Regions from separate parts of the Streptomyces sp. NPDC101194 genome, predicted to be linked through region 3. Evidence: riboswitches for the same ligand, from Rfam matches in the RefSeq annotation. Region 3 holds a riboswitch; each other region holds the start of a gene.

What was found. A riboswitch is a leader RNA that binds a small molecule or an ion and turns the genes downstream of it on or off. The one in region 3 is predicted to bind cobalamin.
Region 1: linked by a shared signal. The riboswitch ahead of ACIRP2_RS26750 (CoA-acylating methylmalonate-semialdehyde dehydrogenase) and the one ahead of ACIRP2_RS34890 (ABC transporter substrate-binding protein) in region 3 are both predicted to bind cobalamin.
Region 2: linked by a shared signal. The riboswitch ahead of ACIRP2_RS34295 (prenyltransferase/squalene oxidase repeat-containing protein) and the one ahead of ACIRP2_RS34890 (ABC transporter substrate-binding protein) in region 3 are both predicted to bind cobalamin.

Annotation. Positions count from the first base shown of each region.
Region 1 covers NZ_JBIWOS010000008.1:7,256-9,510, reverse strand. The annotation lists gene ACIRP2_RS26750 (CoA-acylating methylmalonate-semialdehyde dehydrogenase) at 1-936, opposite strand, end outside; cobalamin riboswitch at 1,128-1,313, opposite strand; gene ACIRP2_RS26745 (ABC transporter substrate-binding protein) at 1,362-2,255, shown strand, end outside.
Region 2 covers NZ_JBIWOS010000013.1:722-2,976, reverse strand. The annotation lists gene ACIRP2_RS34295 (prenyltransferase/squalene oxidase repeat-containing protein) at 1-813, opposite strand, end outside; cobalamin riboswitch at 956-1,096, opposite strand; cobalamin riboswitch at 1,169-1,308, shown strand; gene ACIRP2_RS34290 (hypothetical protein) at 1,405-2,255, shown strand, end outside.
Region 3 covers NZ_JBIWOS010000013.1:130,767-133,021, reverse strand. The annotation lists gene ACIRP2_RS34895 (beta-ketoacyl-[acyl-carrier-protein] synthase family protein) at 1-654, shown strand, start outside; cobalamin riboswitch at 731-920, shown strand; gene ACIRP2_RS34890 (ABC transporter substrate-binding protein) at 1,011-2,021, shown strand; gene ACIRP2_RS34885 (FecCD family ABC transporter permease) at 2,018-2,255, shown strand, end outside.

The DNA of each region.
Region 1 (2,255 bases), on a different contig from region 3:
GATCTTCAGCGTTGCGATGCGCTGCTCAAGGGCGGCGACCAGGCGGTCGGCCGTCTCCTCCCCCACGGGTACGGCGACCGAGATGGCCATGCAGCGCTCGCCCGCCGAGCCGTAGCCTGCGCCGATGAGAGCGTCGACGGCCTGGTCGATGTCCGCGTCGGGCATCACGATCATGTGGTTCTTGGCTCCGCCGAAGCACTGGGCGCGCTTGCCGTGGGCCGCCGCGGTGGCGTAGATGTGCGCGGCGACAGGAGTGGAGCCGACGAACCCGAGGGCCTGCACACGCGGGTCCTCGAGGAGGGTGTCGACGGACTCTTCGCCGCCGTTGACGACGTTGAGGACGCCCGGCGGCAGCCCGGCTTCGAGGAACAGCTCCGCGAGCCGCAGCGGTACGGACGGGTCGCGCTCGGACGGCTTGAGGATGAACGCGTTGCCGCAGGCAAGCGCGGGGGCTGCCTGCCAGAGCGGGATCATGGCGGGGAAGTTGAAGGGGGTGATGCCTGCGACGACGCCGAGCGGGGAGCGCAGCGAGTGCACGTCGATGCCGGTGCCAGCATTGTCGGTGAACTCGCCCTTGAGCAGGTGCGGGATCCCGGCGGCGAACTCGACTACCTCCAGGCCGCGTTGGAGATCACCGTGAGCGTCGGCGACAGTCTTGCCGTGCTCGGCGGACAGCAGCCGGGCCAGGCTGTCCCGCTCGCCCTCGACGAGTTGGAGGAAGCGCAGCAGCACGCGGGCCCGTCGCTGCGGGTTCCACTGGCCCCATTCCGCCTGCGCCTCCTCGGCGTTGGCGATGGCGGCCTCGGCGTCGGCCCGTCCGGCCAGGGGTACGCGCGCCTGGACGGCGCCGGTGTTGGGGTCGTACACGTCGGCGAAGAGACCGGACATACCGGTGGTGTGCTTTCCGCCGATAAAATGGGTGAGTTCACGGACCATGGGTGCCTGCTCTCGTCAGGTTGGATCCGGGGATGGCACGGCGAACCGGCGGACGGCACCCGCATGGGAGTGCGCCGCTGTGGTACGCCGTGAGAACTACGAGCGCATGGAAGTGGTGTGTGTGCGCTCCGCCGGATCACCAGGGTCGTGGGTACAAACCGGTGCCATGCGTGTCTGCTCCATCCTCGTGGACAACACGGAACATCCGCGGCCGGTATCCTGACTCCCGGATCCCCGCGTGCCGCCCGCCTTCCCGACAGCCCTCGTCAGTGGCGTGTGGATGGCAGCACACTCCCCGGTCACAGTGGCGGGACCGTGCCGGTTTCTCACCGGCTTCCCTGCACCGCGGACCTTGTGCCACGAACATATAGTTGGACGTCCTAGTAAGTCCAGACCCACCACTCGGGCGGGCCTAGAGTCGCGGTATGCGCATCGTCTCCCTGCTCCCGGCTGCAACGGACATCGTGGCGGACCTCGGGCTTGTCTCCGACCTGGTCGGACGCACCCACGAATGCGACTGGCCGCCCGCCGCGGTCGCCTCCGTGCCCGTCGTCACCCGCGCCGAATTCGACGCGGACGACCTCAGCAGCCGGGAGATCTCCGAGGCGGTCGGCGGGGCCGCCCACTCCGGCTCCTCGCTCTACACCCTGGACACGGTGGCGCTTGCCGCGCTCGCACCGGACGTCCTGCTCACCCAGGACCTGTGCGATGTCTGCGCGGTGTCCTACGAGGACGTCTCCCGGGCGGTGCGCGTGATGGACACCGGTCCCCGGGTGCTGAGCCTGGAACCGACGACCCTCGGCGATGTCCTGGACTGCCTGGTCACCGTAGGAGACCTGCTCGGGGTACGGGAGCGGGCCGAGCGGCGCCGCACCGAGCTGCACGACAGGCTCGACGAAGTCCGCCGGCTCACCAGGGGCCGGAATCGGCCGCGGGTCGTCGCCATCGAATGGCTCGACCCACTGTGGCCGGCGGGCCATTGGGTCCCGGAGCAGATCGCCGCTGCGGGTGGGGAAGCCCTGCTGGCAGCGCCCGGTGAGCACACGAAGCCGATGACGTGGGAGTTGGTACGCGCCGCACGCCCGGATGTGGTCCTCGTCCTGCCCTGCGGCTTCCCGCCCGAACGGACCCTGGCGGAGATCGGCCTGCTCACCGGACTGCCGGGCTGGGAAGAGCTGCCCGCCGTGCGTGCCGGGGAGGTGTGGGTCCTGGACGGTCCCGCGTACTTCAACCGGCCGGGCCCGCGCGTGGTCCGCGGCGCCGAGGTGCTCGCCCACGTCCTGCACGGTGTACGGGCAGGGGATCCGGTGACCGAGGCG
Region 2 (2,255 bases), 130 kb from region 3:
GGCGTCGGGGATCCCGTCCTTGCCGGCCGGGTAGGCGTACGCGTCGGTCTGCACGGGCGTGGCGAGGAAGTCGGCGATCTTCTTCGCCACCGGGCTCTTGCGGTCGGCCGCCGCGAGGGCGAACACCGCTTCTGTGGTGAGGAAGTGGTTCGGGGTGGTGGAGCCCTCGTCGACGACGCGCTCGCCGTCCGTCAGCGTGCCGGTGACCCAGCGGGTGGTCGCGGGCACGTCGACCCGACCGGCCGGAACCTTGGGCGGAGACGTCGGAACGGTGGGGTCGGGGGTGGTGAAACCGCGAACGTCGTCCGGAGTGAAGGACGGCTTGCCCTTCGTGCCGGCGATGTCGGTGCCGCCGTAGACCCAGGCCTCCACGTCGCCGGGCTTCGGGTGCCGGGCCATGGCCCCCTGCTGGCTGTAGGACCACTTCCGCTGCCCGGGCGAGGCGGTCCAGTACGACCAGTAGGCCGTCGCCTGCGGCGTGAGGACGCAGCTCTCCTTGTCGGGCGTGGGGTACTGCGTACCGGTGCCCTTGCCGATGCGGCAGATGAAGGCGGGGCCGTCGTGGACGGTGCCCTCCATGGTGAACCCGGCTGTCTGCAGCAGTTCGTAGCCAGTGGTGGGGGTGGTGTCGCAGCCCTTCTCCACCTTGCCGCCGAAGGGGCCGAAGTCCACGGCGACGAGGGCGCCGCTGGTGGCTGTGCACTGCTCGATCGGATCGGCCGATGCGGGCGCCGTCCCGCCCGCGAAGGTCACGCCCGCGGCGAAGGTCAGCAGCGCCGCAGATGTGAGCGACAACAGTCCCTTGTGCCCCATGCGTTGCTTTGATTGCTGTGCGGTCCCCACCACGGCCCCTCGTGTCGGCCGGGCGGACCAGCGCGTGGCAAAAGAGCTCCCGCAGCGGGAAGGGCCGCGGGGAAGCCGTTTCGAACCACGCCGTAGTCCGCGACGGCGTTTCTCGCTGCAAAAACCTGGCCCCAGGCATTCCGACTCGCCCGGGACGGTGCCGGGCCTACGGTTGCGGGTCAGCGCCGGATTCCGACCGGCTTCCCCTGGAGCTGAGTGCTTATCAGTCGGAGTGGACCACGCGGAGAAAGACACCGTCAAGGTGGTCTGTGTCTCAGATGACAGGCTCAGGTCCCGCTCGATCGAGACCGCTCTCGACAGCTGGCGGACCCTTGAACACTCGGGTAGCGTCCTGGGCTGCCACATGGGGGAACCTGGTGCGAATCCGGGGCTGACGCGCAGCGGTGTGGGACGGCAGGGGGCCGTCACCGAGCCCGAATGCCCATCTGGTGATGCAAATCCCAAGCCGTACCACGCGTTCGGACGGCCGCCACTGTGCTCCGGGCCGCCCGCCCGCACGAGCCTCGGTCAGGTCGGCGTCCCTCATTCCAGGAGCAGGCCATGTCCCGTCCCCGCACCTCCCGCCGCCTCACGCTCGCGGTGCCCGCCGCGCTCGGAGCCCTCGCCCTCACCGCGCTGCCGGCCTTCGCGACCTCGTCGCCCGCGCAGATCGCCACGTCCAAGACCAATGGTGTGACCTATCTCAAGTCCCTTCAGGCCGCGGACGGTTCGTACGCGGGCAGCGGACTGTCCAACGAGTGGGCGTTCACCACCTTCGCGGCCGCCGGAACCGCCGTGGTGGACGTCTACCCCGGCGGCGACACCACGAAGAACGCGCGCGCCGTCTACCGCAACCTGCTCTCGACGGCGGGCTGGCCGCAGGCCTCCCCGGTGGCCACCGACTACGAGCGCGGCACCCTCAACGCCTACGCCGCCGGTATCGACCCGGCCCGCGTCTCCGCCTCGCGCAACCTCATCGCGCACGTCTACTCCTACTGGCAGACGGCCGAGGCGGGCTACTTCGGCCCGTCCGGAAACTTCAACGGCACCGTCTTCGCCGCCCTCGCGCTGGGCGGCGCCAAGACCCAGGGCGGCACGAACCGCGTTCCGCAGGCGCTGACCGACTCCATGGTCACCCGCATCCGCGCCAACCAGCACGTCGACGGAGGCTGGACCTACCAGAAGGGCGAGGGCAACCCCACCGTTCTGAATTCCACGAGCGACGTCGACATGACCGGCGCCGCCATGGCCGCGCTCTGCGTCTCCGGCGTCTCGAACACCGACGCCGACGTCGTCCAGGCGAAGAACTTCCTCAAGAGCACCCTCGTCTCCCCCAGCGGCGCGTTCAACTCCCTCTACGGGGTCAACACCAGTTCCAACGGCTGGGGCGTCGCGGGCCTCAACGCCTGTGG
Region 3 (2,255 bases):
TCGATCGTCTATCCCGCCGCCATGGCCGGGTTCGCCCGGTCCGGAGCCGGGGCCCGGCGCGACGGCGACGCGACCGGGCTGTGCCGGCCCTTCGCCGCCGACCGGGCCGGGCTGGTCATGGGCGAGGGTGCCGCCGTCATGGTGCTGGAACGGGCGGACGACGCCCGTGCCCGGGGCACGGCACCGCGGGCGCTGGTCGCGGGCGCCGGGGCCACCACCGACGCCCACCATCCCATCAGTCCGCATCCGTCCGGCGTGGTGGCCCGGACGGCGGTGGAGATCGCGCTGCGCGACGCCGGGTGGGAGGCGGGAGACGTCGAGCACGTCAACGCACACGGCACGGCCACCCCGGCCAACGACGCCACCGAGGCCGCCCTCATCGCCGGGGTCTACCCGCACCGGCCGCCCGTCACCGCCCCGAAGGGCGTCCTGGGGCACTGCATGGGGGCGGCCGGAGCGATCGAGGCCGCACTGACCGTCCTGACGCTGCAACGCGGAATCGTGCCGCCGATCGCCAACCTGGACGCACCGGCACCCGAGTTCGACATCAACTGCGTCACCAGGTCCCCGCTGCGACAGCCCGTCCGGCGTGCCGTCAGCCACTCCTTCGGATTCGGCGGACACAACGCCGTGATCGCTCTTCAGCGCCCGTAGCACCAGGCAGGTGGTGCGACGGGAAACGGCCCGGCGTACCACCGGCCACACCGCCCGTGAGCTGCGCGGAGGCCCGTGATAGCTTGCCGGGGCCAGTCGAACTCCACGAAGGGGTCAGGGAATCCGGTGAGAATCCGGAACTGACGCGCAGCGGTGAGGGGGACGGGCGGGGCCACGGCCACTGGGAACACCCTCGGGTGTCCTGGGAAGGCGTCCCGTCCGCAGGAACCCGAGTCCGAAGACCTGCTGGCACCTGCGCCCGGTACCGGGCGCAGGACGCCGTGCAACGGGCTCCGCGTATGGGCCCAGAGACGCAGAGGGACTTTGTGCCGTCCATATCCGACCCCGTCCGCACCATGGCCGCGCTCGCGGCGGGACTCGTCCTGCTGACCGCCTGCGGGGGCGGAACAAGCGATTCCGTCGCGAAGCCCGGTTCCACCGACGGATACCCGGTGACGTTGAGGAACTGCGGACGCACCGTCACCGTCGAATCCGCACCGCGGCGCGCCGTGTCGGTCGACCAGGGATCGACGGAGATCCTGCTCTCCCTCGGCCTCGCCGACCGGCTGGCCGCCACCGCGACCTGGACCGACCCGGTGATGAAGGGGCTGGAGAAGGCCAATGCCGGGGTCCCGAGGATCGCGGACAACCGGCCGTCGTCGGAGAAGGTCCTCGACCAGGAGCCCGACTTCGTCAGCGCGTCGTTCGAGTCGACGCTCGCCAAGGGCGGCGTCGCCCCGCGCGAACAGTTCGAGGAACTCGGGGTCCCCACCTATGTCTCGCCCGCCGACTGCACCGGCAAGGACAACAGCGGCAGCGGCGACGGCGCCCGTACCGAGCCGCTGACCATGGACAGCGTCTACGACGAGGTGCGCGAACTGGCCAGGGTGTTCGGCGTGGCCGAGCGCGGCGACAGGCTCGTGGCGCAACTGCGGGCCCGGGTGAAGAAGGCGGCCGAGGGCGTCGACGCCTCCGACGCCACCATCCTCTACTGGTTCTCCGACTCCAAGGCCCCGTACCTGGCCGGCTGCTGCGGAGCACCCGGCATCATCACCCGGGAGCTCGGCGCCAAGAACGTCTTCGACGACACCCGGGACGAATGGCCCCAGATCAGCTGGGAGACCGTCGCCGACCGCAACCCCGACGTCCTGGTCATCGGTGACCTGACCCGTAAGGCACAGACCGCCGAGAGCGCCGCGAAGAAGATCGAATTCCTGGAGTCCAACCCCGTCACCAAGAACATGGACGCCGTCAGGCACCGGCGGTACGTCCTGCTGAGCGGCCAGGCCATGAACCCGTCCATCCGGACGGTCGAGGGCGTGGAACGCGTCGCCGCCGGGCTGCGCGCCTTCGGGCTCGCGGGATGACGGACACCGGACGCGCCGCGGCCCCGGACACGTCACGGACCTCCGCGACCGGCGTGGGCGGCGCGACGGGTCCGCGGAAGCTGCGCGGCGGAGTCCTGTGGGGCTGCGGCATCGCGCTGCTCGTGCTGTCCGTCGCGATCGCCGTCACCATCGGCCCCGCCCGTATCTCCGTCGCCGACGTCTGGTCCACGACGGCCTCCCACCTCGGCTGGGGCCGATCACGGCTCACGCCGA